One region of the Kluyvera sp. STS39-E genome, then DNA from elsewhere that is predicted to be linked to it. Evidence: predicted binding sites of a transcription regulator. Region 1 holds the regulator's gene; each other region holds the start of a gene.
What was found. Region 1 encodes PhoB, which activates phosphate uptake and scavenging genes when phosphate is short. Its sites were predicted from a motif close to CTGTCATAAAACTGNCNNAT; they were not measured.
Positions count from the first base shown of each region.

Region 2: a site for PhoB is predicted at 6,770-6,789, ahead of kdgR (DNA-binding transcriptional regulator KdgR). Genes of this name have one in related genera too.
Region 3: a site for PhoB is predicted at 9,189-9,208, ahead of pstS (phosphate ABC transporter substrate-binding protein PstS). Genes of this name have one in related genera too.

Region 1 is NZ_JBFQGA010000002.1:481,029-491,601, forward strand. Features, by position in the region: gene proY (proline-specific permease ProY) at 1-244, opposite strand, end outside; gene brnQ (branched-chain amino acid transporter carrier protein BrnQ) at 383-1,702, opposite strand; gene AB4K05_RS05855 (type I secretion C-terminal target domain-containing protein) at 2,091-2,342, shown strand; gene phoR (phosphate regulon sensor histidine kinase PhoR) at 2,457-3,752, opposite strand; gene phoB (phosphate response regulator transcription factor PhoB) at 3,774-4,463, opposite strand; gene sbcD (exonuclease subunit SbcD) at 4,655-5,857, shown strand; gene sbcC (exonuclease subunit SbcC) at 5,854-8,994, shown strand; gene ygjK (alpha-glucosidase) at 9,035-10,573, opposite strand, start outside.
Region 2 is NZ_JBFQGA010000006.1:91,233-101,805, reverse strand. Features, by position in the region: gene manY (PTS mannose transporter subunit IIC) at 1-507, shown strand, start outside; gene AB4K05_RS14625 (PTS mannose transporter subunit IID) at 520-1,371, shown strand; gene AB4K05_RS14620 (DUF986 family protein) at 1,424-1,882, shown strand; gene mntP (manganese efflux pump MntP) at 2,263-2,832, shown strand; gene rlmA (23S rRNA (guanine(745)-N(1))-methyltransferase) at 2,829-3,626, opposite strand; gene cspE (transcription antiterminator/RNA stability regulator CspE) at 3,794-4,003, opposite strand; gene AB4K05_RS14600 (DUF2627 domain-containing protein) at 4,046-4,162, opposite strand; gene AB4K05_RS14595 (YebO family protein) at 4,919-5,212, opposite strand; gene mgrB (PhoP/PhoQ regulator MgrB) at 5,286-5,429, opposite strand; gene AB4K05_RS14585 (YobH family protein) at 5,598-5,837, shown strand; gene kdgR (DNA-binding transcriptional regulator KdgR) at 5,887-6,678, opposite strand; gene AB4K05_RS14575 (MFS transporter) at 6,856-8,229, shown strand; gene htpX (protease HtpX) at 8,292-9,176, opposite strand; gene prc (carboxy terminal-processing peptidase) at 9,371-10,573, opposite strand, start outside.
Region 3 is NZ_JBFQGA010000005.1:449,545-460,117, forward strand. Features, by position in the region: gene yidZ (HTH-type transcriptional regulator YidZ) at 1-574, shown strand, start outside; gene AB4K05_RS13815 (4'-phosphopantetheinyl transferase superfamily protein) at 732-1,481, shown strand; gene AB4K05_RS13820 (NADPH-dependent FMN reductase) at 1,520-2,086, shown strand; gene adeP (adenine permease AdeP) at 2,186-3,523, opposite strand; gene yieH (6-phosphogluconate phosphatase) at 3,694-4,359, shown strand; gene phoU (phosphate signaling complex protein PhoU) at 4,474-5,199, opposite strand; gene pstB (phosphate ABC transporter ATP-binding protein PstB) at 5,224-5,997, opposite strand; gene pstA (phosphate ABC transporter permease PstA) at 6,097-6,987, opposite strand; gene pstC (phosphate ABC transporter permease PstC) at 6,984-7,946, opposite strand; gene pstS (phosphate ABC transporter substrate-binding protein PstS) at 8,073-9,113, opposite strand; gene glmS (glutamine--fructose-6-phosphate transaminase (isomerizing)) at 9,441-10,573, opposite strand, start outside.

The sequences.
Region 1 (10,573 bases):
AGTTTTCTTGAGCATAGCGAGAAAAGGAGCTTGCGGACGGGTTATGCACGGACATTTCGCCCAGCGCACGCATAATGATATAAGCGGCAACGCCACCGATAATATAAGCCAGCAGGACGCTTGGCCCGGCCATTTTGATTGCGTCAGCAGAGCCGTAAAATAGCCCAGTACCAATTGCCGAACCTAGGGCCATAAAGCGAATGTGTCGGGCGCTTAGCCCACGCTTTAGCTTGTTTTTTTCCATCGTTTCCAGTGCCATGTCAGACCCATCGTCCCCGCCCGCGAACGCCCGCGGCCTGAAGGACTTAGGTTAAAGTACCCAAAATAAAAAACCACGGAACATCACATTCCGTGGTTAAACACCGTTAAAGCGCAGCGTGAATTAATGTGCGCTTGATGTTACCTGGCGTCCTGCCATGCGATCCCAGACAACTGCCAGAACCGTCATCACAACCGTCGGCATCAACCATGCTAGACCCTGCTCCGCCATTGGCAAGCGAGCGGTCCAACTAGGCAGCAGATCGGCGAATGCAGAAGCCTTGATACCGTCAAGGATACCAAAAACAAGGCTGATAAACATCGGTGGTGCAATAACGCGGCTGGAATTATGCCACCAGTTGCGGGTAAAACTGAGCACCACCAGTGCGATACACGGCGGGTAGATGGCCGTCAGTACCGGAATGGAGATTTGAATCAGGTGGCTCAGCCCCAGATTCGACACCGCCATGGAGAACAGACCCAAGGCAAAGACCAGCGTGCGGTAGGAGAACGGCAGGTACTGCGCGAAAAACTCGGCACAAGCACAGGTCAGGCCAACCGCGGTCACCAAACAGGCGATGAAGATAAGCGCCGCCAGCATCAAGCTGCCTGCACCGCCGAAGGTGTGCTGAACGTAAGCGTGCAGAATCGCGGCACCATTGGCGTTTTGGTCAACCAGCGTCGCACTATCAGAACCCAGACGGAACAGCGCCAGATACAGCAGCGTCAGGCCCACGCCTGCCATCAGACCGGCCCAAATCGTGTAGCGAGTCAGCAAACGCGCTTCGGTTACGCCACGAGAACGCGCAGCGTTTACGATAACAATACCGAACACCATCGCGCCCAGCGTATCCATGGTCAGATAGCCGTTAACGAATCCGTTGGAGAAGGCGGCAGTTTCATAGGCCTCCATCGCGTGGCTGATAGGACCTGCCGGCCAGATAACCGCGGCAACGGACAGCACAATCAGCGCCAGAATTTTCAGCGGAGCTAGGAAGTTACCGACGGTATCCAGCAGTTTACCCGGATAGAGAGAAACCAAGATAACCAGCGCAAAATAGATAACGCTATAGATAAACAGCGGCAGTTCACCGTTACCGGTCAACGGTGCAATACCGATTTCAAACGACACGGTCGCCGTACGCGGCGTCGCAAACAGCGGGCCCACGGCAAGGTAACAGACGGTCGCCAGCAGCACGCCAGCCACTTTGCCAATCGGCGTGCTCAAGCTGTCAACGCCACCGCCAACTTTCGCCAGCGCGACTACGGTCAGCACCGGCAGACCCACGGCGGTAATCAAAAAGCCAATAGCCGCAGTCCAGACGTGAGGACCGGCCTGCAAGCCAACCATAGGAGGGAAAATGATGTTGCCTGCGCCAACAAACAACGCAAAGGTCATAAAGCCCAGAGCGATGATGTCACGCGATTTCAATTGATGGGTCATATGTAACTACTGCCTGTGGATGTGGTGTTGTAAAACATAAATTTATCGCGCCGATACCTGTGGAATGAAGCAGGGGAACCGGCAACAAACTCAGCGGGATATGCTCCCATCGCGGTATAGAGAAGAATAGTTTTTTGATTTACCGCGAATTAGCAGTCTGTTTACGACTGCATGGGGGCCAATTTAAACGCTTATAACGTTTTAAAGCAACACGGGATCGCAAAACCAGATGATTATATTGATTGTTAATTAACAACCAGACTTATTAACTGGATTTAAGAAAGACACCCGGCTAATAATTCGAATAAAAAATAGCCAAACGTTCGTTAATCAGGCAGCAAAAAGTTGACTGTAAAGTAAACGGACCAGCGATGATGGGAACGATGTCATTAAAGACTTCCACGCCGACGAAGGCGAACGCATCGATCCAAGCGATCTACCGGGCGACGTTGCAGACTCTGACCTGGCATCTTACATTCGGGTCACGGACGACGGAGCGGGCAATAGGCTGATTGAAATTAATACCGATGGGCAGATACAAAACAGCGGCTCAACGATGACTATCAGCGTTGAAAACGGCTCTTCTGCCGATATTGATATTAATAGCATGCTGGCAAAATCGGAACTTCCGATTCTCTAGTGATAAACCGGCGCCCGAGGTAAAAGTTGGGGTGTTTGCACTGCCCGATGACGCGGAGCGATAAGGCCTACAAAATACCGTAGGCCCGATAAGCTCCGCGCCACCGGGCATTTTTCAACCGTTATCTTTGGCGATTAACCGCTCGGGCAACACGAAGCTAAAGCACGATCCCTTGCCTAATGTACTGGTGATATCCAGACGGCTGTCATGATGACTCACCGCATGTTTGACGATGGCCAGACCCAGCCCACTGCCCCCGGTTTGCCTTGAACGCGCCTTATCGACGCGATAGAAACGCTCGGTCAGCCTTGGCAGATGTTCAGGCGCAACCCCCGGTCCATTATCTTCGACGCTAAATAACGCACCGTGCGGCACTCGCTGCCAACGAACGGTAATCAGCGTGCCCTCCGGCGTATGATTCACCGCGTTGTAAACCAAGTTCGACATCGCGCTACGCAACTGTTCTTCATTGCCCAGCACCTTCAGCGACTCATCCACCTCAAAGCGCAACTGATGTTGATGCTGGCTCAGGGTTTGCGCCTCACGTTCGACGACGCGCAGCATCAGCGGAACATCAATTCTTTCGTTCAGCAACAGCACCGGCGACGCCTCAATTTTTGACAGCGTCAGTAGCTGTTTCACCAGCCCGGCCATACGCTGCGTTTGCTCGCCCATCGTATGCAGCGCTTTTTCGCGGACCGCCCCTTCCAGCACCTGTTCCTGCATCATCTCCAGATATCCCTGCAACACGGTCAACGGCGTGCGCAGCTCATGACTGACGTTGGCGAAAAAGTTACGCCGCGCGCCTTCTAACTGGTGCATCTGCGTCACATCACGCGCCACCATCAGCAGCTGACGATCGGTATAGGGCATCACACGAATTTCAAGATGACGTCCGCTGTTAAGCACGAGGTGCAGCGGTTTTAGGAAATCACGTTTTTTAAGGTGTTGGGTAAATTCGGGGTAACGCAGCAGGTTTAAAATATTTTGCCCACTATCATCGGGCCAGCGAAGTCCCAGCAGCTGCTGGGCTAGGCCATTACACCAGAAAATGGCCCCTTCTTCCGTGGTCAGCACCACCGCATCCGGCAGAGATTCCGCGCCGCTGCGAAAGCGCTTAATCAAATTACCCAGCTCGCGACGGCGTTTTTTATTACGCAACTGCATCTGGTTTAGCCCATACAGCAAGGGCTCCCAGCTACCTCGCCCCGGCGGCGGAGTCATACTTCTGTCGACCCACAGCCACCAAGAAAGGCGCAGTAAATTCCAGAAATGCCAGACCAGTAGCCCGGTCACTGCCGCCAGTAAAAACCACGGCAGATACCCAAACACCAGCCCCAGTACCACGGCCGGGAGGCAGCATAACAGCAGCTCCAGGGCCAGCCTTTTCCATGACAGCCGTTCCAGCACGGGTCACACTCCTGTCAAAAATTAAAAACGGGCGGAAAAACGATAACCCGTCCCGCGTACGGTTTGCACCATGCGGTCATGACCACTGTGTTCCAGCGCTTTGCGTAGACGACGAATATGCACGTCAACGGTACGATCTTCAACATAAACATTGGTTCCCCACACGTGGTTCAGCAGCTGCTCGCGGCTGTAGACTCGCTCCGGGTGCGTCATGAAGAAGTGCAGCAGTTTAAATTCGGTAGGCCCCATGTCCAGCGGGTTTTCACCGGTCATCACCCGGTGTGAGGTAGGGTCAAGGCTCAACCCCTGCATTTCAATCACCTCTTCCACCGCCATCGGTGAAATACGGCGCATTACGGCTTTAATTCGCGCCACCAGCTCTTTTGGCGAAAACGGCTTGGTAATGTAATCATCTGCGCCTGTTTCCAGGCCGCGCACGCGATCTTCTTCTTCACCACGCGCCGTAAGCATCATCACCGGAATGTCACGCGTAAGCGCTTCACGTTTGATATGCTTAATAAATTGCAGCCCAGACCCACCCGGTAACATCCAGTCGAGCAAAATAAGATCGGGCCAAGGTTCATTCAGTTTACTGATAGCGCTATCGTAGTCTTCCGCTTCCACCGGCTGAAAACCATTTTGTTCCAGCACAAAACACACCATCTCGCGGATCGGCGCTTCATCTTCAACGACCAGAATACGTCTTGCCATTATTTGCCCTGTTTTTAGACATCAGTATTATATACGGCGTCATTATGCGTCAGATTTATTACAGTTTTATGATAAACATGACCGTTTGATGATCGTGCTTTACCTTTTATGACACAACGAAAACGCCTACATAGACCTTCACGTAGGTGGATGTTTATAATCAACTTTACGCCACCTTTCACGGAACCGCTATGCGCATTATCCACACGTCGGACTGGCACCTTGGCCAGAATTTCTACAGCAAAAGCCGGGCCGCCGAACATGACGCCTTTCTCCAATGGTTGTTGACCACCGCCGAAGCGGAACAGGTCGACGCCATTATCGTGGCGGGCGATATCTTCGATACCGGCTCGCCGCCGAGCTATGCGCGCGAGCTGTACAACCGATTTGTGGTGAATCTGCAGCAAACCGGCTGCCATCTGGTCGTGCTGGCGGGCAACCATGACTCCGTAGCGACGCTTAACGAGTCACGCGATATTCTCTCGTTTCTCAATACCACGGTCATTGCCAGCGCAGGCCACGCGCCTTTTATCTTAAATCAGCGCGACGGCACGCCCGGTGCGGTATTCTGCCCGGTGCCATTTTTACGTCCGCGCGACATCATCACCAGCCAAGCGGGGCTTTCCGGCAGCGAGAAACAGCGTCAGGTGCTGGAAAGCATCACCGACTACTATCAGCAACAATACCAGCAGGCGAGTGAACTGCGCGCCGACCGTGCGCTGCCGATTATCGCCAGTGGCCACCTGACCACCGTCGGCGCCAGCAAAAGTGACGCGGTACGCGACATCTATATTGGCACACTGGATGCGTTTCCGGCGCAAAACTTCCCGCCCGCCGACTACATCGCGCTGGGGCACATTCACCGGGCGCAGAAAATCGGCGGCAGCGAACATATCCGTTACAGCGGCTCGCCAATCGCCTTAAGTTTTGATGAAACCGGCAAGAGCAAAAGCGTTAATTTGGTCACCTTCAATAACGGCGCGCTCAATGAGGTAACGCCGCTTGTCGTGCCGGTAACCCAGCCGCTGGCGGTGATTAAAGGTGATTTCGGCAGCATCAGTGCGCAGTTAGCCGAATGGCGGCTTGCCGATGCCCAGCCCGCGACATGGGTCGATATTGAGATAACCAGCGACGAGTACCTGCACGATATCCAGCGCAAAATTCAAGTCATTACCGACGACCTGCCGGTCGAGGTGCTGCTGGTTCGCCGCAGCCGGGAACAGCGACAGCGCATTCTGGCAAATCAAGCGCGCGAAACCCTGAGCGAACTGAGCGTTGAGGAGGTGTTCCACCGCCGTCTAGCGCTGGAAACGCTGGAAGAGCCAGAGCAGCAACGCTTACAAACGCTATTTAATGAAACGCTCAACGGCCTTGGCGAGGAGCAACAGCCATGAAAATTCTCAGCCTGCGCCTGAAAAATCTCAATTCGCTAAAAGGCGAGTGGAAAATCGACTTTACCCAAGAGCCGTTCGTCAGCAACGGCTTGTTTGCCATCACCGGCCCAACCGGCGCGGGCAAAACCACGCTGTTGGATGCGATTTGCTTGGCGCTGTACCACGAAACGCCGCGCCTCAACACCGTCTCCCAGTCGCAAAACGATCTAATGACCCGCGACACCGCCGAGTGTCTGGCGGAAGTTGAGTTCGAGGTCCAGGGCGTGGCTTATCGCGCCTTTTGGAGCCAGAACCGCGCCCGCAACCAGCCGGACGGGAATCTACAGGCACCGCGCGTTGAGCTAGCTCGCTGCGCTGACGGGCAGATATTGGCCGACAAAGTGAAAGATAAACTGGAGATGACGGCCTCCCTTAGCGGGCTGGACTACGGCCGCTTCACCCGCTCAATGCTGCTCTCGCAGGGGCAGTTCGCCGCCTTTCTTAACGCCAGGCCAAAAGAGCGCGCCGAGCTTCTAGAAGAGTTAACCGGCACCGAGATTTACGGCCAGATTTCCGCACAGGTATTTGAAAAACATAAACAGGCACGCAGCGAATTAGACACGCTCCAAGCCAAAGCCAGCGGCGTGGTGCTATTGAGCGAAGAGCAGCAACAGACGTTGTCACAAAGTTTGCAGGCGCTTACTTCTGAAGAAAAACAGTGGCAGCAGCAGCAAACTACCGCTGCTGCGCATCAGCAATGGTTGGCACGTCACGCAGAACTGACGCAGGATGCACAAACCAACCAGCAGGCGCTGGCCCTAGCAAAACAGGCGCTGGATGCCGCGCAGCCGCAATTGGCCGCGCTTAATCGCGCACATCCTGCCGAAGCGCTGCGTCCGCGCTGGACGCAAATGCAGGAGCAGGCGGCGACGGTGACCAAAACGCACCAGCTCATCTTGCAAGTGAATACTCGCTTACATGATGCCTGCGCGCTGCGCGACCGCATTCGCTTCACCGCCGAGCGCCAAGCCACGTCGCTGTTGCAGGTGCAGGCTCAGCGCCAGCAATGGCTACAGGAACATGAGCACATTCAGCGTTGGCAAGGTGAACTGACCGGCTGGCGCAGCGCCTTTGCCCAGCAAACTCGCGATCGCGCCCAGCGGCAAACACAATTGCAGCGCCTGCATGAACAGGAAAGGCAGCTTGCCCAACTGCCGCCGTCCACGCTGACGCTCACCCCGGATGAAGTCGCGGAGAAAATTGCTCACCACGCGGCAACGCGTCCGCAGCGCCAGTTGCTTAATAGCCTGCACAGCCGCTTTGTGCCACTGCAAACCCGTCGACAGCAGCTCATTGACGCCAAGCAACAGCGCCAGCAGCAGTTAGAGAAACTCACCGCTGACCTAACGCAGCTACGCCAAGTCTATAAAGATAAAAAACAGCAGTTTGTCGATGTGAAAGCGATTTGCGAGCTGGAAGCCACCATCGTCCGGCTAGAAGCGGAACGTGCGCGTTTGCAGCCCGACACACCGTGCCCACTGTGCGGCTCCACCAGCCACCCGGCACTCGCGGAATATCAGGCACTGGTTCCCGATGCCAACAAATCCCGTCGCGATGCACTGGAAAAAGAAGTGGCCCGGCTGGCGGAAGATGGCGCCACCCTGCGCGGTCAGCAGGAAGCGCTACAAAAGCAGCAGCAGAAAGAGGATAGCGAGCTAATATCGCTTTCTGAGCAGGAGCAAGCACTTACATTGCAATGGCAGGACGTAACCCAGCGTTTAGCCATCTCGCTGCAACCCGCCGACGATATCAGCCGCTGGCTTGCCGAGCAGGACGACGCCGAACAGCTGCGCTACCAGCACAGCCAGCGATTAGCTCTTGAAGGACAAATCCGCGAGCTCCAAGCGCAGAATACCCGCCTTGATGAAGAGCAGGAGCAGCGCGAGACTGCGCTAACCCAGGCTATTGTGGCATTAGGTTTGACGCAGCCAGCCGCGGGAGAAGAAACCGCTTGGCTTGCCGAGCGCGAAGCGCAAACCCAAGCCTGGCAGCAGCAGCAAAAAGAGAGTCAGGAAACCCAGCAGCAGCTGGCACACATTCAGCCGCTACTGGAGACGCTGCCACCGGCACAAAATCCTGATGATGGCAGCAACGCTAGCCTTGATGGTTGGCAGCAGGTACACCACGACTGCGTGTCGCTGGAAAGCCAGCTGCACACGCTGCAGCAGCAAGAAACACAAGAAAATCAACGCTTGCAACAGGCGGAGCAGCTCTTTGACCAAGCGCTTGCCGACTCTCACTTCAACAGCCGAGAAGATTTCCTCTCCGCACTGCTGGATGCCGACGAGCGCCAGCGTCTGGAACAGCTCAAACAGACGTTGGAAACGCAGCATCAGCAGCGCCAAACGCTGGCCGCCCAGGTGCAGGAAGCGATGCAAAAGCATCTAACGCTGCGCCCGGAAACGCTCACGCCTGAGCTGACACTTGTCGATGTGCAGGCACAGCTGCAGCTGCTCGCCCAGCAGCTACGCGAAAATAGCCAACGCCAGGGCGAGATTCGCCAACAGCTGAAGCAGGACGAGGATAATCGACAGCAGCAGCAGTCGCTGTTTATCGATATTGAAAGGGCCAACGCCACGCTTGAAGACTGGGCGCACCTCAATGCGCTCATCGGTTCGAAAGAGGGCGATAAATTCCGTAAATTCGCCCAGGGGCTAACGCTGGATAATCTGGTATGGCTGGCTAACGAGCAGCTTAGCCGCCTACACGGTCGCTATCTGCTGCAACGTAAAGCCAGCGACGCCCTAGAGCTGGAAGTGGTAGACACCTGGCAGGCCGATGCGGTGCGAGATACCCGCACGCTTTCCGGCGGCGAAAGCTTCCTTGTTAGCCTCTCGCTGGCGCTGGCGCTGTCCGATCTGGTGAGCCATAAAACGCGCATCGATTCACTGTTCCTCGATGAAGGTTTCGGCACGCTGGATAGCGAAACGTTAGATACGGCGCTCGACGCGCTGGATACCCTGAACGCCAGCGGCAAAATCATCGGCGTGATTAGCCACGTCGAGGCCATGAAAGAGCGCATTCCGGTGCAGATTAAGGTCAAGAAGATAAACGGACTGGGCTATAGCCGACTGGATAAAGCCTTTGCCGTTGAGTAACGGCACGCCGGATGAGGCCTCGCCCCATCCGGCAACTCTGCTACGGTTTACGGAAAAACTCGTTGTATAACATATATAAATGCGCGGCACTCCAAGAGAAGTTTGGTGCGCCCTGCTGCGCGCCGGTCAGCGGGTTGTAGTTCTCCTGAATCGGGCCATCGGTGGTTAATCCTTTGGCATGTTTAAAGAATGCATCCGCCAACTTCATCGCCTCTTCGCGATGGCCGTAGCGCTCCATCCCTTTTAAACCAAACCACAGCTGGTCAACCCACACGCGACCGCGCCAGTAAATATCCGCGCCGAATGCCGGGTTGGTTAACGCGGCAGTTCCCAGCGGCACGAAGGTATTAAACTCCTTCGGATCCAGCATCACTGAGACCACATCGTCCGCATGCGCCTGGGTCGCCGCACCGTTAAACAGCGGCGACCAGCCCTCTGGCCCCTTACCGCGTTCGACGATAGGTTTACCGGCACAGCCGTTAGCCAGCGGTTTATCCTCTATGCGGATGTCGTAATAGAACTTAGTTTGCGGATCAAACATGCAGGTATTGATGTAGTCCGCCAGTTTCTGTGCCAGCGCTTGATAACGCTTTGCCTCGTCCGCTTTACCCAGAATCGCCGCCATTTCAGCCAGATAATGGTTATCGCTGTACATATAGCTGGCCTGGTCTACCGACTCTTGCAGCAGCGAGTAGCCTAACAGCTGCCCGTCAGGGTCGCGGTTTTCGGCAAATTTCACCGTCCAGTCGCTGCGTTTGCCGCCGTTGGCGACATATTTATCCAACTGTTCTTTGTCGATAAAACCGAATACCGCCGCATCATCACGCCCGGACTCCCAGGAAGCCGCTACCTGCGCGGGAATCTCAAGGCTGTCGTAGTCGCCATCATGGGTGATTTTATCGTAGGTTTTAAGACCCGAAAGCTGCGACTCTTGGTCCCCTTTCTTTAGCGTAAACAGCATCTCGCCGCTGGCGGTGTTATGCGCTTTATCACGCGTCGCACCGTATTCCGGCACACCGTTGCCATTATGATCGCGATTGCGCAGCCACCAGTCGTGGTAGGCCACCAGTTTGGGATACATCTCTTGCAGCCAGACTTTATCCTTGGTCACACGGTAGACTTCCATCACCGACCAAGCGGCCAGACTCGGCTTGGTGTTGCGCTCGTTCCAGTTGCTACCATCGCCGCCGCGTTCAGGGCTGAGATTCCAAGCGATAAGATCCGGCACAAATCCGGCATCCTGTGGGCGTACCTTATCGTCAGCTTTAACCTGCCAGGAGAAAACGGCGCGGATATTTTCTTTGGCGATCTCCGGGTTAAAGTGCGCCATCGCATACGCCTGCTTCCAAGTATCCCACGGCCAAGTCTGGTTGCCAGAGAACCAGCGTCCGGTGACCGACGGCGTCACCGTATTGTGCTGCACCGCGCCGCCCGGCGCGCGCCAGTTACCGTTTAGCGTTTCAATAGCCTTGACCGCCACCCGGGTCTGCTGTGGCGTGGCGTCTGGGTTGGTCAGCCCTTTTTGCAGATAATCATTCCAGCGCTGTGCCGACGCGGTCAGATAATAGGCGGGACGCGC
Region 2 (10,573 bases), on a different contig from region 1:
GCTATCCCTCTGGCGGCAGCAGGCCAGGTTCTGACCATCATCGTTCGTACTATCACCGTGGCATTCCAGCACGCAGCGGATAAAGCGGCAGATAACGGTAACCTGACAGCGCTGTCTTGGATCCACGTCTCTTCCCTGTTCCTGCAGGCGATGCGTATTGCAATCCCAGCCGTTATTGTTGCTGTTTCCGTCGGTACCAGCGAAGTTCAGAACATGCTGAATGCCATTCCGGAAGTCGTCACCAGCGGTCTGAACATCGCCGGTGGTATGATCGTGGTGGTTGGTTATGCGATGGTCATCAACATGATGCGCGCAGGCTACCTGATGCCATTCTTCTACCTTGGCTTCGTTACCGCAGCGTTCACTGACTTCAACCTGGTTGCTCTGGGCGTGATTGGCGCAGTAATGGCTATCCTCTACATCCAGCTGAGCCCGAAATATAACCGCGTTGCAGGTGCTCCTGCTCAGGCAGCGGGTGCTAACGATCTTGATAACGAATTGGACTAACAGGTGAGCGAAATGGTTGATGTGACTAAAACTACCACCGAGAAAAAACTCACTCCGAGTGATATTCGTGGCGTGTTCCTTCGTTCAAACCTGTTCCAAGGTTCATGGAACTTCGAACGTATGCAGGCGCTGGGCTTTTGTTTCTCCATGGTTCCGGCGATCAAACGCCTGTACCCAGAGAACAACGATGCACGTAAGCAGGCTATCAAGCGTCACTTGGAATTCTTTAACACCCATCCATACGTAGCAGCGCCAGTACTGGGCGTTACGCTGGCGATGGAAGAACAGCGTGCAAACGGTGCTGAGATTGACGATGCGGCAATCAACGGTATCAAAGTTGGCCTGATGGGTCCGCTGGCAGGCGTTGGTGACCCAATCTTCTGGGGTACCGTGCGTCCGGTCTTCGCGGCACTGGGTGCCGGGATCGCGATGAGCGGTAGCCTGCTTGGGCCACTGCTGTTCTTCATCCTGTTCAACGTTGTTCGTCTGGCAACCCGTTACTACGGCGTGGCTTACGGTTACCGTAAAGGTATCGACATCGTTTCCGATATGGGCGGCGGCTTCCTGCAGAAACTGACTGAGGGGGCGTCAATCCTCGGCCTGTTTGTCATGGGGGCCTTGGTGAACAAGTGGACACACGTAAACATCCCGCTGGTGGTATCAACCATCACCGGTCAGGATGGCCAGACTCGTGTGACCACCGTGCAGACCATCCTTGACCAGCTGATGCCGGGTCTGGTGCCGCTGCTGTTGACCTTCGCCTGTATGTGGCTGCTGCGTAAGAAAGTTAACGCCCTGTGGATCATCGTTGGCTTCTTCGTCATCGGTATCGTGGGTTACGCAATCGGCCTGCTGGGTCTGTAATATCTGAAGTACGCCGGGGGCTATGCCCCCGGTTTTTTTATTTGGAGGCTTAATGTCCATAACGGATCTGGTACTGGTCTTTTTCATCATCGCACTGCTGGCTTTCGCCATTTACGATCAGTTCATCATGCCCCGCCGTCATGGCGCCACCCTTCTCGCCGTCCCTCTTCTGCGCCCTGGTCGCGTTGACAGCGTGATCTTCGTCATCCTGATTGTCATTCTGGTTTACAACAATGTGACCCACCACGGTGCATTAATTACCACATGGTTATTATGTGCACTGGCACTGATGGGCTTTTATCTATTCTGGGTCCGCAGTCCAAAAATCATCTTTAAAACGGAAGGTTTTTTCTTTGCCAATGTGTGGATAAAATATAGCCGCATTCAAAAGATGAATTTATCTGAAGATGGCGTCCTGGTGATGCAATTAGAGCAACGCCGTCTGCTGGTTCGCGTAAAGAATATTGACGACCTGGAACGCATCTACAAGCTTCTCCTTAAATCTCAATGATTTAAAATATAGCCATCGCTATATCTGTTCTATTTAACAGCAGAACGAATATAGCGTTGGCTATGTTTATTCCACAAAATCCCCCGATATTTATTAACGCCTTGATTACGCAATAAATCTAAATGAAAATCGTTATCATTAAACGATAAAATATACAATGCCTATTGTTGTTTTATATTATAAAAATATGTTAAGGTTGCGCCCGTCGTTGGGGAGTAGCTAATTTCCATCCCATGGAAATGTACGTGTCAACATACTCGTTGAAAAACGTGGTGCGTACGGATTACACACTGTAGTCAAGCGAGACCATAGACGCATTCACTGCTGATTACTGGGGGCGGTAATGTGTCATATGGAAACTTCCCGGTCCGGACATCTTCATGAATTTAACCGCTACGATTCTTCTTGCCTTCGGTATGTCGATGGATGCATTTGCCGCATCAATCGGGAAAGGCGCAACGCTGCATAAACCCAAGTTTTCTGAAGCCTTACGCACCGGCCTGATTTTTGGCGCAATAGAAACGATCACGCCTCTGGTCGGTTGGGGTCTGGGCATGCTAGCCAGCCAGTTCGTCATGGAATGGAGTCATTGGGTCGCCTTCGTGCTGCTGGTGTTCCTCGGTGGGCGAATGGTCATTGAAGGTTTTCGCGGCAGTGATGAGGAAGAGGATCAACAAGCGCCGCGTCGTCACGGCTTCTGGCTACTGGTAACCACCGCGATTGCCACCAGCCTCGACGCTATGGCGGTCGGCGTTGGTTTAGCTTTCCTGCAGGTGAATATTCTTGCCACCGCGTTCGCAATTGGCTGCGCAACCTTCATTATGTCGACGCTGGGTATGATGGTTGGTCGCTTTATTGGCCCACTGCTCGGCAAGCGGGCGGAAATTCTCGGTGGGATCGTGCTGATTGCCATTGGCGCGCAGATCCTCTACGCGCACTACATGGGTTAATCGATATCTCTTTGCCAGGCGTGAATCGCGAAATCCGTCTGGCAGTCAAACCATTCCTGTTGCTTCAACAATTCCCATACTTCCGGCTTAGCCCGCCATGCAAACGGCGTCATCTGCAGTAGCGTAACGGCCTCTTCGGCGCGTAAACGCATCGGATAGGCTAACGCCTCATGTTCTTGCAGCGTAAACCCATCAAGCACTTCAGAATGCGGCGCGTGCAGCTGTACTTCGCTATAGATAAGCCCTTTCATTTCGAGCAAATGACGTGGTCCAGGCGTGACCGTGATGACCCAACCGCCTGGTTTCACCACCCGCTTAAGCTCCGTCGGATTGCAGGGCGCGTAAATACGTATCACCGTATCCATGCTGGCATCGTCAAACGGTAAACGCTGGCTGGAGGCTACGCAGAAATTGACCTGTGGATAGCGCTTTGCGCCGTAACGTACCGCCGTTTTTGAAACATCTAGCCCCCAAGTTTCCTTGGCGAGCGCGGCAAAAGCATGGGTGTAGTACCCTTCCCCACAACCAATGTCCAGCAGTTGTTCCGGTTTAATGGCACTTAACTTCGCGCTCACGGCATCGCGCAATGGTTGATAATGCTCGGCATCAAGAAATGCCCGACGTGCCTGCATCATTTCTGCGCTGTCACCCGGCGTACGGGAACGTTTATGCTGTACCGGCAGGAGATTGACGTAGCCCTCTTTCGCCTGGTCAAACTGATGACGCTGTGGGCAAAGGTAACTATTGCCGCTGCGCGTAAGGGGCGCGTGGCAGAGCGGACAACTGTAGGACATAACGACTCCGGCATAATCTCAAAGGGCGAAAGTGTACCGCTATTCGAGCAAGGGAGAAAGGTGAAGCGGCGGTAAATAGGCGGGGTAAAAATGATAAAGCCCCGCGGTTGCGAGGCTTTATGTCTGATAATGATGCGCTGATGCGCCGCAAGATCAGTGATGTCGAATCAGATAGCGGTTACGTTAACAGCCGCTGGGCCTTTCTGGCCGTCCTGAATTTCGAACTCAACGTTCTGGCCTTCAGCCAGAGTTTTGAAGCCGTTACCCTGGATTGCAGAGAAGTGTACGAACACATCTTTGCTGCCGTCAGCAGGAGTAATGAAGCCAAAACCTTTAGACTCGTTGAACCACTTAACTTGACCTTTAATCTTTGCCATTTGCAAAATTCCTTAGAGTGTTTTCTGCGCCCGCAGGCGTTTTCATATAGATAAAACTGAGACATGACTGCATGCGGCACTAATATAAGGTTCGGCAGAGAAGTGGTATTCAACGTCAACGTCTTTACTCATAACTTCTTTACTGATAATGCCATACATAAACAGAACTGTACCTCGTTTAACCCAAAACGTGTTATCACATACTACGTAATTAATGGCAAGCCATTTTTAAACGTGTCTCGATCGGCCGCACAAATCACAACAAATCATTTGTCCACTTACGCATTTCCACGCGCTGTGGCACGCGAAGGATGGAATGTTAGCAGGACTGAAATGTGACCTAGCTTACGGTAACGTAAGACTTTTTTCACAAAACCTCATGATTTATCCGTATTCAGATTCATGTTAGCCGCATCCACTTTCTTTATATCGTAAGATATATTTTTGCTATAACTTTTCCATCAGTCATTCCAGCGGTTGTTATAAGGTCCGAACATTTGCGCGGAGTACTTACACGACCCGTCTGGTTAATAACGCATCGAGTTTGCACTAAAATAATGAAAATTTTGTGACATTGCCTCATTACGACGCAATAAAAACGTTTCGCTAATTTAATGCAGATTGCCCGGCTATTAATTAAGCAGGGATACTATACAAAACCGAGCCATAATATATTCGAGGCATAGGGAATAACTTAAATGAGGCTCCAATAACAATAACATATCGTTATAGATTGCTGAACTTGGTGCTGACGTTGAATTGTGCGCAAAAAAACACCATCGGTTGCGCAAAAAGACGCTAGGGCAACGCAAGGGGAATAATCAGAGGGTTAATATCATAAGATGCACCAGAAAAGGGCATCGGGTTACGTCCGGCAGCCTATTGCAGGCTGACCGGAGTCGTCATACTACGAAATTATCGTTCTGCAACTAAGCGGATAAAATCGTCTTCTTTATCTTCTTCTACAGCTTCAGCCTTAGGCGCATCTTCCTCTTTTTTCTCGGGCTCATTTGCTTCGCACAAACGACGCAGCAACGCATTTTGGCGTTTTTGCTGGTCGAGCAACGATTCAAGGAGTTCGATTTGTTCGTTAGCACGAGAACTGGCGCGATTCACAAAAAACCACAAAACCAGACCGACTAACAACAAGAGAAAGGATAATGCCAGTGAAACCAGATTTAAGGCCCCAGAACTTACTAGATCACTCATTTTACCACCTCAAAAGGAACGATCTATTCTACCACTCAGGCTACGGAAGGAAATCGCTGTCAGTAAAAATGTTTTACCAGGGTATGAACCTGTTGATGCTGCATATGCCGCTAAAAAACTGAACGTCCTGATCGCACATTACGTTGATCATTTGCGTCCACAATAGCATACAGGCAGCAATTACGAGTATCAGTAATACCCACCGAAACTTTTTCACTCCATTCTCCGCATGACTTCTTAATCAGATGCAACCAAGTTAGCATGCTAACCTTAAACCGCGGCTAACTGTAATAGCATCTAGCGATTTTAGGAATCATAGACTTGTTTCAATCGGTTATCGAAGTAACGTAGTATCCATGGATCAAATAGTAGAAGAGGAATTCCTATGCGCCTGTTTATTAGAACCATCGTCTTTTTGGTTATCGTTGCCATTGGCGTCCTCCTGAGCGGGTATGGCGTACTCGCGGGAAGCCAGAAGACGGCTGGAGGTTTGGGGTTGCAATGTAAGTACCTGACAGCGCAGGGATTCAGTACTGCATTTTACCTGCACGGGGATAACGGCATTGTCGGCAGATCAAGCTGCCCGCTGCTGCGCAAAAGCGCAAGCGTAGTCGATGAAGGCTAATAAAAGATAAAAAAAAGCCCGGTCATCGCCGGGCTTTTTACTATCAGACTTAGAATGGATAATTGTTGTAACCCATCTGCTCTGAAATTTTACGCGCTGCGGTATGCAACATCTCTACATACTCATGCAGACGCTCTTCTGAGAAACGCAGCGTTGGGAAAGAGATACTTAACCCAGCGATAACCACGCCAAAACGGTCGAATACCGGTACGCCGATACAGCGCAAACCTTCTTCCTGCTCTTCGTTGTCCTCGCCATAACCCTGTTTACGCACCTGCTCGAGTACGGTGATCAGTTCATCGGTACTCGCAATGGTGCGCTCGGTGCTGCACTTGTATTCCACGCCTTCAAGAATCTGACGTACTTCGTCAGTTTCACGCCAGGCCAGCAGCACTTTACCAATTGCTGTACTGTACAGCGGGTTACGACGACCGACGCGGGAGTACATGCGCAGGTTGTACATGGAGTCGATTTTGTGGATGTAGACAATGCTGTCTTCATCCAGCGCCCCAAGGTGGACCGTTTCTTTCGTTAGACGAGAGAGTTCACGCATTTGGATATCCGCACTGCGGATCAAATCGACGTTCTGTAATGCGCGAGCACCCAACTCAAACAGCTTCAGCGTGAGCGAATACTTCTCGGATTCCCCTTCCTGGGCAACGTACCCCAATGATTTCATGGTCTGCAAAAAGCGATAAACGGTGCTTTTTGACATCATGACGCGCTGCGAAAGTTCAGTAATACCGATTTCGCGTTCTTCGCCAAGTGCCTGCAGGATACCAAAAACCTTTAGTACCGAAGAGACAGAATCTGGCTGCTTGTCCAAATCCGCTGCTGACATTTATCACCTCATCGCAACTGTTTTATAAAAATTAGAACCGGTTTTTATTATAATTTCGCATTCTGTTTGTAGCAATGAAACTTCTGTGACCTGGTTACAAATCTGCGACATTCAAATGATTAATCAATGCTAGAATCATTCTCTGGTTAATAATTTCCCCAAAAACAAGTTTTCCACATGACTAAACCTCTGACAGATGGCTTACCGCTACCCCAGCGCTACGGAGCCATTCTCACGATTGTGATTGGTATTACGATGGCGGTACTCGATGGCGCGATTGCCAACGTTGCTCTGCCGACCATCGCCAGCGACCTTAATGCATCGCCTGCGGCCTCTATTTGGATAGTCAACGCCTATCAGATAGCGATTGTTATCTCTCTACTGTCTCTCGCTTTCTTAGGCGACATGATAGGCTACCACCGAATCTATAAAGCAGGGCTAATCGTTTTTACCCTCGCTTCGCTGTTTTGCGCACTGTCCCATTCGCTTGAGATGCTTACTCTTGCCCGTATCTTGCAGGGCTTTGGCGGCGCAGCGTTGATGAGCGTAAACACGGCGCTTATTCGCCTGATTTATCCACAGCGCCAGCTTGGACGCGGTATGGGGATTAACTCCTTCGTTGTCGCCGTTTCTTCCGCTGCGGGGCCGACGATTGCCGCCGCCATTTTGTCGCTGGCTTCCTGGCAATGGTTATTTCTTGTCAACGTTCCGCTGGGGATCATTTCATGGCTGCTGGCAGTTCGCTTTTTGCCATCAAACGGGACCCGCAGCCAAACGCAGCGGTTCGATCTGCCAAGCGCGGTGATGAATGCCCTCACCTTCGGTTTGTTGATTACCGCACTGAGCAGCTTCGCTCAGGGCCAATCACTGGTGTGGGTTGGCGTCGAATTGGTGGCTTTGCTGATCGTTGGTTACTTCTTCGTTCGTCGCCAGTTGCACCTGCCGGTGCCGCTACTGCCGGTTGATTTGCTGCGCATTCCGCTTTTCTCGCTGTCGATCTGTACCTCCATCTGTTCCTTTTGCGCGCAAATGCTGGCGATGGTGTCGCTTCCGTTCTTCCTACAAAGCATCGTTGGCCGTAGCGAAGTGGAAACCGGTCTGTTGCTAACACCGTGGCCGCTGGCGACCATGGTCATGGCGCCACTGGCGGGTTATCTGATTGAGCGCGTACACGCTGGTTTGTTGGGCGCACTGGGAATGGGCATTATGGCCTGCGGCTTATTTGCAATGGCAATGCTGCCGTCAGCGCCGAGTGATATCGATATTATCTGGCGCATGCTGCTGTGCGGTGCAGGTTTTGGCCTGTTCCAGTCGCCGAATAACCACACCATTATTTCCTCCGCGCCACGCAATCGCAGCGGCGGTGCAAGCGGAATGCTAGGAACAGCACGATTGCTGGGGCAAAGCACCGGCGCCGCGTTGGTTGCGCTGATGTTCAACGTCTTTGGCACCGGCGGCACGCACATTTCGCTGCTGCTGGCCGGTACGCTCGCCGTGGTCGCCACGCTGTTTAGCGGGCTGCGGGTCACTCAACCACGAGCACAAAGCTAACAACCGACAGAGCCAAATTTCGCTGGGCCCAAAAGAAAAGCGCCTCATTCGAGGCGCTTTTTTTATTTCATATATTCGCCGCTGCGCAGCGCTTCAATACGTTTATCTAACGGTGGGTGAGTCATGAACATTTCGCTCAGCGACTTCGATTTACCGTTGATACAAAACGCCATCATGCTGCTGGCTTCCTGCGGTTCGTAGCTGGTTTTCAGACGCTGCAAGGCAGCAATCATCTTCTCACGACCAACCAGTTTCGCCGAGCCGGCATCCGCATGGAACTCACGGTAGCGAGAGAACCACATGGTAATAATGCTCGCCAGAATACCGAACACCAGTTCCAACACCATGGAAACGGCGAAATAGATAAGCGGGTTACCGTTGCCGCCCTCTTCACCTTCATCACGGTTGCCGCCGAGGAAACCGGCCGCTATCTGCGCGATAACGCGGGAGATAAAGATAACAAAGGTGTTCACAATGCCCTGAATCAGAGTCATCGTCACCATGTCACCGTTGGCAATATGGCTGATCTCATGGGCAATAACGGCTTCCGCTTCGTCACGGCTCATGTTCTGTAGCAGACCGGTGCTCACCGCCACCAGCGAGGCGTCACGGCGCGCACCGGTTGCGAAGGCGTTGATATCCGGCGCGTGGTATAGCGCAACCTGTGGCATCGCAATACCTACCTGCTCTGACTGACGAGCAACGGTTTGCAACAACCAACGTTCCTGTTCGTTGCGTGGTTGCTCAATAACTTCACCACCGACCGATTTCAGGGCCATCCATTTCGACATCATCAATGAAACAATGGAACCGCCAAAACCAAAAAGCAGCGCCATAATCAGCAGACCCGTCATGCTGCTCGACTGAATTCCCGTCAGGCTTAGCACCAGCCCAAACACAACCATAACTGCCAGGTTGGTCATCAGGAAAAGCGCGATTCGCATCATAATTTACTTTTAACCTCTTCTTAACAAAACGCACTATGCGATTACCCATATCGTAGGGGCAATACGGCGATTTTCAACGATTACGTGAGGCTAAGTCACCAGAAAGACACAACTTTACATTTTGTAGCATAGTTGTTGACGTGAAGATGAGGGAGATAAAAAAAACAGGCACAATTGCTTGTGCCTGTTGGAGGTTATTTACTCGCAGTCGGTTGTTCTGCGGGAGTGGCCTTCTCAATCCTTGCCAAGTCGACGGCAATATTCACCGTTTCGTCGAGGTATGGATCTGGCTCTTTATAGTCTTTCGGCAGATCTTCGAGTTTCTTCAGCGGCGGCTTGCCTTCGCGTTTATAGCGATCGTTAATCCGCGCCAAACGTGTCGCGTCATCTTCATTATTCTCTTTCTCACGCTGTGCGTAGTTCAGAGAAGCGATATTGCGTTTATCCCTCAATGCATTGAAGTGAGCAATATCTTTAGCGATGTACTGGAACTCAGGATCTTTCGCGATACGTTCGTCGTGTAGCTTCAGCAACTGAGGTTCGAACGGCGCCATATCGCCCGACGTCACGTAGGTAGCAGCATTGACGCTATCCCATGGCAACGCGTTGTCTTCGAACTTCTCACCGGTTTCGGTCACTTCTTTGCCGGTCGGCATCAGAATATCCGGCGTCACGCCTTTACGCTGAGTACTGCCACCGTTGATGCGGTAGAATTTCTGAATGGTGTACTGGACGGAACCCAGCGCTGGCCATTCAGGGCGCAGCATCTGATCGTAAATGCGGTTCAGCGAACGGTACTGCTGCACCGTGCCTTTACCAAAGGTCGGTTCACCGACGATCAGCGCACGACCATAATCCTGCATCGCGGCGGCAAAGATTTCCGAAGCCGAGGCGCTAAAGCGGTCAACCAGCACCACCAGCGGACCTTTGTAATAAACCACGCCGTCGGTATCGCTATCTTCGCGAACCTTACCGTTGTTATCACGCACCTGAACTACCGGGCCGGACGGAATAAACAGACCGGAAAGCGATACCGCTTCGGTCAGCGCCCCGCCGCCGTTGCTGCGCAGATCGATAATCACGCTGCTGACGTTCTGTTTTTCCAGCTTCTGCAGCTGAACCTTAACATCCTCGGTCAGACCCACGTAGAAGCCTGGAATGTCGAGCACGCCAACTTTTTCGCTGCCAACGCTTTTCACCGACATTTTCACCGCGCGGTCTTCAAGACGAATACGCTCACGGGTCAAGGTCACGATGCGGGTTTTCGATCCTTTACCTGCAGGAAGCACTTCCAGACGTACTTTGCTGCCTTTTGGCCCTTTAATCAGTGCCACGACATCGTCCAGACGCCAGCCAATCACATCAACCATGCCTTTGCCGGTCTGCCCCACGCCGAC
Region 3 (10,573 bases), on a different contig from region 1:
AGTCCGTAACTGGGACTATGATTCGCTGGACGCCATTGTTCGCGGCGAGGTGGATATCGGGTTTACCGGGCGTGAAAGCCATCCTCGCTCACGCGAGCTACTAAGCCTGCTGCCGCTATCGATAGACTACGAGGTGCTTTTTTCCGATCTTCCCTGCGTTTGGCTGCGCGAAGATCATCCCGCATTGCAGGAAGAGTGGGATCTAGAGACGTTTTTACGCTACCCCCATATCAGCATCAGTTGGGAGCAAAGCGATACCTGGGCGCTGGATGATGTTCTTCAGGAAATGGGCCGCGAGCGTCATATTGCCTTGAGTCTGCCGGGTTTTGAGCAGTCTCTGTTTATGGCTGCTCAGCCGGATCACAACATGCTGGCCACAGCGCCTGGATATTGCCGCAACTATAATCAACTCAACCAGCTTCCTTTGGTCTCCAGACCCCTGCCATTTGATGCAGTCCAGTTGGAAAAGCTGATGGTCCCATTTACCCTACTTTGGCATAAACGGAATAGTCACAACCCGAAAGTTATTTGGTTGCGCAAAACCCTCAAGTCCCTATATCTCACTGTTTCCTGACTTATTATTCGTAAAAATAACGTGTTTCAGTTAGGGCGAAGTGTAAAAGTCTCGTAATACCCCTTTTCATTCGCACTTTTAGACAGTAAAACCTGAACATAACTAGCGTAAATGCTACTCTCGTAATATCCACAGTCCATTAATCACGGAGCGAAAAATGGCGACGCACTTTGCAAGAGGGATCCTCAAGGACGGGCATCTATTGTCGGTCAGACTATCATCCACCAGCCACAATATCGCACGCCAGCTGCCGGCCTATCGCCGCACTCGCTTTCTGGCGTCGCGCGCGCTGCTAGCTGAGCTGCTATTTATGCTTTATGGCATCAGCGAACTCCCCGAAATCGTCAACCGAGCAGACGGCAAACCGTGTTTTAGAGACAGCCACCTGCCCGATTTTTCCATCGCCTATGCGGGCAATATTGTCGGCGTTGCGCTCGCTACCGAAGGCCAGTGTGGTCTCGATATGGAACTGCTTCGCGTGCTGCGCAATACGCCGCAGGCGACAATGATGGAAAACTACCGATTTACCAGCAATGAAAATTTGTGGATTAACAATCAAAGCGACCCACACGAGGCGCGCGTGCAGCTGATTGCGCTGCGCCAGAGCGTGCTCAAAATGACCGGTGATGTGAACCTGGATTCACCGCAGTCTCTCCAGCTACTTCCCGGCTCCGGCCGTCTGCGTTGCGCCACGACTGACCAGCTCGAAGTGATTTGCGATGCTGAGGATATACTGGCTTGGTCACTCGCCGTTTCACCGTCAATTGAGAAGCTCAAAGTATGGGAGTTTGATGGGAAATATGGTTGGCGCAGCTTGCCTGATGCACAAACTCGGGCCAACGAACCTGCCGCGCGTTTGATGAGATTCACCAGCCTACCGGCAGAGAAAGCGCTTATACTCAACTGATTCGGCTGAAAATAGCCTCATGATGCAAAGGAGTAATCATGTCTGAAGCGTTGAAAGTTGTTACTTTATTGGGAAGCCTGCGCAAAGGTTCATTTAACGGTATGGTTGCACGCACCCTGCCAAAAATCGCCCCGGCCGGCATGAGCATTTCTCCGCTCCCGTCGATTGGCGATATCCCACTGTATGATGCTGACCTGCAACAAGAAGATGGATTCCCACAGAGCGTAGAAGCGCTGGCTGAGCAAATTCGCCAGGCGGATGGCGTAGTGATCGTGACGCCAGAGTACAACTACTCCGTACCGGGTGGCTTGAAAAATGCCATCGACTGGCTGTCCCGCCTGCCGGATCAGCCTCTGTCCGGTAAGCCTGTGCTTATTCAAACCAGCTCCATGGGCGCGATCGGTGGTGCACGCTGCCAATATCATCTGCGCCAAATTCTGGTCTTCCTCGATGCGATGGTGATGAACAAGCCAGAGTTTATGGGTGGCGTGATTCAAAACAAGGTCGACCCACAGCTGGGTGAAGTGATTGAGCAGGGAACGTTGGATCATCTGACCGGTCAACTGACCGCATTTGGTGAGTATATTCATCGCGTTAAAGCGTAAATATTAGGTGGGGTGCGGGCTGATGCCCTTACCCCGGCCCTCTCCCACTGGGAGAGGGTGCAAACACAAAAGCCCTTTTCTATGAAAAGGGCTTACTGTTTATTTCCCGTCGATAAACACAATCTTCAGGATAAACAGCAGCGCGACGATGATGACGCACGGGCTGAGATCGCGGAAACGACCGGTACCAATCTTCATGATGCAATAAGAGATGAAGCCCAGCGCGATACCTTCGGTAATCGAGAAGCTAAACGGCATCATCACGGCAGTAATAAACGCCGGGACTGCTTCAGTCAGGTCATCCCACTTCACGCGGGACAGGCTTGAGGTCATCAACACGCCTACGTAAATCAGCGCGCCGGCTGCCGCATATCCTGGCACCATCCCCGCCAGAGGCGATAGGAAAATCACCAGCAGGAACAGCAGACCGACCACCACTGCCGTCAGACCGGTACGGCCGCCAACGGACACGCCGGAAGAGGATTCGATATACGCGGTCACGGAAGAGGTGCCGATAAAGGAACCGGCCACCGAAGAGACGCTATCCACGAACAGCGCCTGCTTCATGCGTGGGAACTTGCCCTTCTCATCAGCCAGACCAGCTTTATCGGTTACGCCAATCAGCGTACCGGAGGAGTCAAACAGGTTTACCAGCATGAACGAGAAGATAACGCCCGCCAGCCCCAAGTTAAACGACCCAGCAAGGTCAACGTGGCCAACAACCGTGGTGATGCTCGGCGGCGCAGAAACAATGCCGCTATAGTGAACATCGCCCAGCATCCAACCCAGCAGGGTGGTTACCACGATAGAAACCAGCACCGCCGCATGAATATTGCGAGAGGCCAGAATCGCGATGATAAAGAAGCCCAGTACGCCCAGCAGTACGCTGTGAGAGGTCAGGTTACCGATAGAAACCAGCGTGTCCTGGTTTGCCACGATAACGCCGGCGTTTTTCAGCCCCATCATGCCGATGAACAGACCAATACCGCTGGTGATGCCCACACGCAGGCTCACCGGGATATTAGCAATCATCCAGTAACGCACACGGAAAATGGTCAACAGCAGCAGGCCCACAGCGCCCCAGAAGATAGCGCCCATGCCCACCTGCCATGGCAGGCCCATGGCCTGTACCACCACAAAGGCGAAGAACGCGTTCAGACCCATCGCTGGCGCCAGTGCCACCGGCAGGTTGGCGAATACGCCCATCAGGATACTACCCAGCGCCGCAATCAGACAGGTCGTCACGAACACCGCGCTGGTGTCCATTCCGGCTACGCCAAGAATTTGCGGGTTTACGAAAACGATGTAGACCATCGTCAGGAAGGTGGTGAAACCCGCGATCACTTCGGTGCGAGCCGTCGTGCCGTGTTCGCGCAGTTTAAACACGCGCTCCAGTATCCCCTGACCGGAAGCCGGGGTGGTGTGTTGTTGACTCATTATCAATTTCCGCAGACGAAGGAAGGAAAATTCGTCGCTATCCTATACCAAAATGCGACAATAGGCGCGGTTGTGAGATACTTTTTTTCATTGATTTTGCTTATACGGCAACGATTGCGTCTCTCAATTCTGCATTACGTAAACGTTAAACTTGTTAAAAAGGAAATGACATGTCCGGAGTTGAAGCGGTTTTTTTTGACTGTGACGGCACGCTGGTAGACAGCGAAGTTATCTGTTCACGGGCCTACGTCCATATGTTTAAAACATTTGGTATCACGCTCGATCTGGAAGAGATTTTTAAACGTTTCAAAGGCGTGAAGCTCTACGAAATCATCGACATCATCAATGAAGAGCACGGGACAAACCTGGCCAAGTCAGATTTAGAACCCGTTTACCGCGCCGAGGTCGCACGCCTTTTCGACACGGAACTCGAGGTCATTTCTGGCGCTAATGCGCTGGTGGAGTCCGTGAACATTCCGATGTGCATCGTCTCAAACGGCCCGGTCAGCAAAATGGAACATTCGCTCGGCAAGCTAGGGATGTTGCATCATTTCCCGGAAAAATTATTCAGCGGCTATGATATCCAACGCTGGAAGCCCGATCCTGCGCTGATGTATCACGCGGCTAAAGCGATGAACGTTAACGTTAAGAACTGTATTTTGGTGGATGACTCTTCTGCGGGCGCCCAGTCGGGCATTGATGCGGGAATGGAGGTGTTTTACTTCTGTGCCGATCCGCATAACAAGCCGATTGATCACCCGAGGGTGACCACGTTTACCGATCTGGCGGAACTGCCAGCGCTGTGGAAGGCGCGCGGATGGAACATCATCGGTTAAACCGTAGGCCTGATAAGCGAAGCGCCATCAGGCAGCATTACGCAGGATGCCGGATGGCGGCGTAACGCCTTATCCGGCCTACAACAGCGACGCCGGGGGTTCCCGGCGTACCGCTTATTCCTTAGGCGCTTTCCCCGCCAGCAGCTTATCCAGCTCATCGCCGCCCACGTGACGGAAATCTTGTCCCTTCACGAAGTAGAAGATGTATTCACAGATATTCTGGCAACGGTCACCGATGCGTTCGATAGAACGTGCGCAAAACAGTGCGGTTAACACGCTTGGAATGGTGCGCGGGTCTTCCATCATATAGGTCATCAGTTGACGCACGATGCCCTCATATTCTTGGTCAACTTTCTTATCTTCACGGTAGATACGCACCGCTTCGTCCAGATCCATACGCGCAAACGCATCCAGCACATCGTGCAGCATCTGCACAGTGTGGCGACCCAGCGACTCAAGACTCACCAGCAGCGGCTGGTGCTGGTGAGAGAATTTCTCCAGCGCCGTGCTGCAAATCTTATCTGCTACGTCACCAATACGTTCCAGTTCAGCGATGGTTTTGATGATAGCCATCACCAAACGCAGGTCGCTCGCCGTCGGCTGGCGCTTAGCAATAATACGCACACAGGCTTCGTCGATCGCCACTTCCATCATGTTGACGTTCTTGTCGCCTTCAATGACGCGTTTTGCCAGCTCACTATCCTGGTTGTGCATCGCGGTAATCGCATCAGAAAGCTGCTGCTCTACCATACCGCCCATGGTCATCACCTGGGTGCGGATGCTTTCCAGTTCCGCGTTGAACTGGCCGGAAATATGTTTATTAAGATTTAAATTGTCCATCATTTCTCCCGATGCCCAGGCATATCAACCGTAGCGGCCAGTAATATAGTCTTCAGTTTGTTTCTTCGCGGGCTTGGTGAACAGGTCATCCGTGTTGCTAAACTCAATCAACTCGCCCAGGTACATAAATGCCGTGTGGTCGGAACAACGCGCTGCCTGCTGCATGTTGTGGGTCACGATAACCACGGTGTAATCCTCTTTCAGCTCGGTAATCAGCTCTTCGATACGACCGGTGGAGATCGGGTCAAGGGCTGAGCACGGCTCATCCAGCAGCAGAACTTCCGGTCGGATAGCAATGCCGCGCGCAATGCACAGACGCTGTTGCTGGCCACCGGAGAGAGAATACCCGCTCTGATGCAGCTTATCCTTGGTTTCATTCCATAATGCGGCTTTGGTCAACGCCCACTGAACGCGCTCATCCATATCGGTGCGGGACAGCTTTTCAAACAGGCGCACGCCAAAGGCGATATTGTCATAAATAGACATTGGGAATGGCGTCGGCTTCTGGAACACCATCCCCACTTTGGCACGCAGCAGCGCGATATCTTGGGTATTGGTGAGAATATTGTCGCCATCCAGCAGAATTTCACCTTCCGCACGCTGCTCCGGGTACAGTTCAAACATCTTGTTGAAGGTACGCAGAAGCGTTGATTTACCGCAACCTGATGGGCCGATAAACGCGGTGACCTGGTTTTTGGCGATATCCAGGTTAATGTTCTTCAGGGCATGGAATTTGCCGTAGTAGAAGTTCAGGTCACGTACTGAAATCTTACCCGGAGTTGTGTTCACCATACTCATCTCAATCTCTTCCTCATCCAGCGCCGCATGTGCCACGCCGTTAAATATGTTCAACCATAGGCCGGATAAGGCGTTTACGCCGCCATCCGGCACTTTGTCTTAACCGTGTCTCTTCTTCGCGAAAACAACGCGCGCCAGAATATTCAGCAGCAGTACACACAGCGTGATAATCAGCACACCGGCCCAAGCCAACTGCTGCCACTCTGCAAACGGGCTCATCGCAAACTTAAAGATGGTGACCGGCAGGTTAGCAATAGGCTGCATCATGTCGGTGCTCCAGAACTGGTTGGATAGCGCGGTAAACAGCAGCGGTGCGGTTTCACCCGCGATGCGCGCAATTGCCAGCAGGATACCGGTCATGATCCCGGAAATTGACGCTTTTAGCGTGATGGCCGAAATCATCCGCCACTTTGGTGTTCCTAGCGCATAGGCCGCTTCACGCAGGCTATCTGGCACCAGTTTCAACATGTTCTCGGTGGTACGAATAACAATAGGCACCTGCAGCAGCGCCAGCGCTATCACGCCCGCCCAGCCGGAGAAGTGCTGCATCTGCGCGACCACGATGGTGTAGACAAACAGCCCCACAACGATAGACGGTGCGGAAAGCAGAATATCGTTAATAAAGCGGATAACTTCAGCCAGCCAGGATTTGCGCCCGTACTCAGCAAGATAGATGCCCGCCATAATGCCCAGCGGAGTACCAATGACCGTCGACCACAGGATCAACAGGCCGCTGCCCGCCAAGGCGTTTGCCAAGCCACCGCCCGCCGTGTTCGGCGGCGGCGTCATTTCGGTGAACAGCGCCAGCGACATACCATCGATGCCGCGGGTGATGGTGGCCATTAAGATCCACACCAGCCAGAACAGCCCGAAGATCATCGTCGCCATCGAGAGCGTCAGCGCGATGCGGTTTTTCATGCGGCGACGCGCCTGCATTTTGCGACGAGACTCGGCAAGCTCTGCGGTGTTTTGCATTTCCAGTGTGGTCATGAGCGTGCCCCTTCATTCTTCGCCAGACGCATAATCATGAACTTCGATGCCGCCAGCACGATAAAGGTAATCGCAAACAGAATCAGACCCAGCTCCATCAAGGCGGAGACATGCAGCCCAGATTCCGCTTCAGCAAATTCGTTTGCCAGCGCGGAGGTGATGCTGTTGCCCGGCATATACAGCGAAGCGCTGTCGAGCTGGTAGGTGTTACCGATGATAAAGGTCACCGCCATGGTTTCACCTAGCGCACGGCCAAGACCAAGCATCACGCCACCGATAACCCCATTTTTGGTAAACGGCAGGACGATACGCCAGATAACTTCCCAGGTGGTGCAGCCGATGCCGTAGGCCGACTCTTTCATCATCACCGGAGTTTGTTCAAAGACATCACGCATAACGGCGGAGATATACGGAATAATCATGATGGCGAGGATAACCCCGGCCGCCAAAATACCGATACCAAACGCCGGGCCAGAGAACAGGGCACCGACAAACGGGACGTTAGAAAGAATATTGCCAACCGGTTCTTGGAAGTAGGTCGCGAACAGCGGAGCAAAGATAAACAGGCCCCACATGCCGTAAACGATGCTGGGAATAGCCGCCAGCAGCTCGATCGCGATACCTAACGGACGTTTGAGCCAGTTGGGTGCTAATTCGGTCAGGAAGAGTGCAATGCCGAAACTCACCGGAACGGCGATCAACAAAGCGATGACGGAGGTGACAATCGTACCGTAAATAGGTACCAGCGCGCCGTAGATGTCGTTGGGAGCATCCCACTCTTTGGTCCACAGGAAGGCGAAGCCGAACTTCTCCATGCTGGGCCAAGAGGAGATAACCAGAGAGACGATAATCCCGCCCAGCATCAATAGCACAATCAGCGCAGCCAGTCTGACTAGCGCGCTGAATATCATGTCACCCTTTTTACCCGGAGGGTTAAAAGCAGGCTTGGTTGCAGCCATAAATTACTCTTCAGTTAATAACGTTTACGAAAGTGCCCGATAGCGGCTGGCGCTTATCGGGCCTACAGTCGGAACCGTAGGGCGGGTTAGCATTAGCACTACCCGCCATTTCCGTCAAAATTCCGACTAGTACAGCGCTTTACCGCTGCTGTCTTTGACGTTGGTCTTCCATGCAGCACGAACCTGCTCAACTACGCTTTCCGGCAGGCTAGCATAATCCAGTTCGTTAGCCTGTTTGCCGCCGTTTTTGTAAGCCCAGTCAAAGAACTTCAGCACTTCAGCGCCTTGCTCAGGTTTCTTCTGGTCTTTGTGGACCAGGATAAAGGTGGTGGAGGTAATCGGCCACGCGCCTTCACCTTTCTGGTTGGTCAGGTCCTGGGCGAATGATTTGCTCCAGTCTGCGCCTTTAGCCGCGTTAGCGAAGTTTTCTTCGGTTGGGCTAACGGCTTTACCGTCGGCTGAAATCAGCTTGGTGTAAGCCAGGTTATTCTGCTTAGCGTAAGCGTATTCAACGTAGCCAATAGAGCCTGGCAGACGCTGTACGAAGGCTGCGATGCCGTCGTTACCTTTACCGCCCAGACCGGTTGGCCAGTTCACAGTAGAACCCGCACCGATTTTGGATTTCCACTCTTCATTCACTTTCGCCAAGTAGCTGGTGAAGACGAAGGAAGTACCGGAACCGTCAGCACGACGCACTACGGCGATGTTCTGAGAAGGCAGTTTGACGCCTGGGTTCAGTTTGGTGATGGCTTCATCATCCCACTTCTTAATTTTGCCGAGGTAGATATCACCCAGCGTTTTGCCGTCCAGCACCAGCTCGCCTGATTTCAGGCCAGGGATGTTTACGGCCAGCACAACACCGCCGATGACGGTCGGGAACTGGAACAGGCCTTCCTGAGTCAGTTTTTCATCAGACAGTGGAGCGTCGGATGCGCCGAAATCTACGGTATTAGCGGTAATTTGTTTTACGCCACCGGAAGAACCGATACCCTGGTAGTTAACTTTATTACCCGTTTCTTTATTGTAGGTATCTGCCCATTTGGCATACACCGGCGCAGGGAAGGTTGCACCAGCACCAGTCAGGCTTGCTGCTGCGAATGCAGAGAAAGCGCTCATCGATAAGGTCGCGGCGACAACAGTTGCGACAGTGGTACGCATAACTTTCATAATGTCTCCTGCAAGAATTCGTAAAGTGTTGTTTAGTGGCTACGATGAGCAAAATAGGATAAACAGGTGACAGTTATATGTAAGCTTTATGACAGTTTAATGACAAGGAAAACCCCGTAAAATACATCAATATTAAAACCAATAAAAACAATGAATTAAAAAAATAATTTACAATAAAATTTCAAAAGAATTTTGTTTTTATGACAGTGAAATGGCCATACTTTATGACAGTGACGTGCCCAAAATTATTCTATTTTCAGGGTATAGCAGGTAAAAAAATCCGGCTATGCCAAAGGCATAACCGGACGGATTCGCTCTCAAACGTGATTATTCAACGGTTACAGATTTCGCCAGGTTGCGCGGCTGGTCAACATCGGTGCCTTTGATCAGCGCGACGTGATAAGACAGCAGCTGCAGCGGAACGGTATAGAAGATAGGTGCAATCACCTCTTCGACATGCGGCATCTCAATGATATGCATGTTGTCACTGTTGGTGAAGGCTGCATCCCTATCAGCAAACACGTACAGTTCACCGCCGCGCGCGCGCACCTCTTCAATATTGGATTTCAGTTTTTCTAGCAGTTCGTTATTCGGCGCCACCACAATCACCGGCATATCCGCGTCAATCAACGCCAACGGGCCGTGTTTGAGCTCGCCTGCGGCGTAGGCTTCTGCGTGAATATAAGAGATCTCTTTGAGCTTAAGCGCGCCTTCCAGCGCGATCGGGTACTGATCGCCACGCCCAAGGAACAGCGCGTGATGCTTATCGGAGAAATCCTCTGCCAGCGCTTCAATGCGCTTATCTTCAGACAGCACCTGTTCAATGCGGCTCGGCAGCGCCTGTAATGCGTGAACGATTTCTTGTTCAACGGACTCGTCAGCGCCTTTCAACCGCGCCATCTTCGCCACCAGCAGCAGCAGCACCGTTAGCTGCGTGGTAAAGGCTTTGGTGGAAGCCACGCCAATTTCCGCACCGGCTTTGGTCATAATAGCCAGGTCAGATTCGCGCACCAGCGATGAACCCGCAACGTTACATACCGCCAGCGAACCTAAATACCCCAGTTCTTTGGTCAGACGCAGACCAGCCAGCGTATCAGCGGTTTCCCCGGATTGAGACAGAGTGATAACCAGGCTGTTGGGGCGCACGGCCGACTTGCGATAGCGGAATTCAGACGCAATCTCGACGTCACACGGCATTCCGGCCAGCGATTCAAACCAATAGCGCGCCACCATTCCCGAGTTGTAGGAAGTGCCACAGGCGATAATCTGAATATGTTCGACTTTCGACAGCAGCTCATCGGCCTGCGGCCCCAGCTCGCTTAAATCCACCTGACCGTGGCTAATGCGCCCGGTTAATGTGTTTTTAATCGCGTTTGGCTGCTCGTAAATCTCTTTTTGCATGTAATGGCGATAGATACCTTTATCGCCAGCATCGTATTGCAGGTTAGATTCGATCTCCT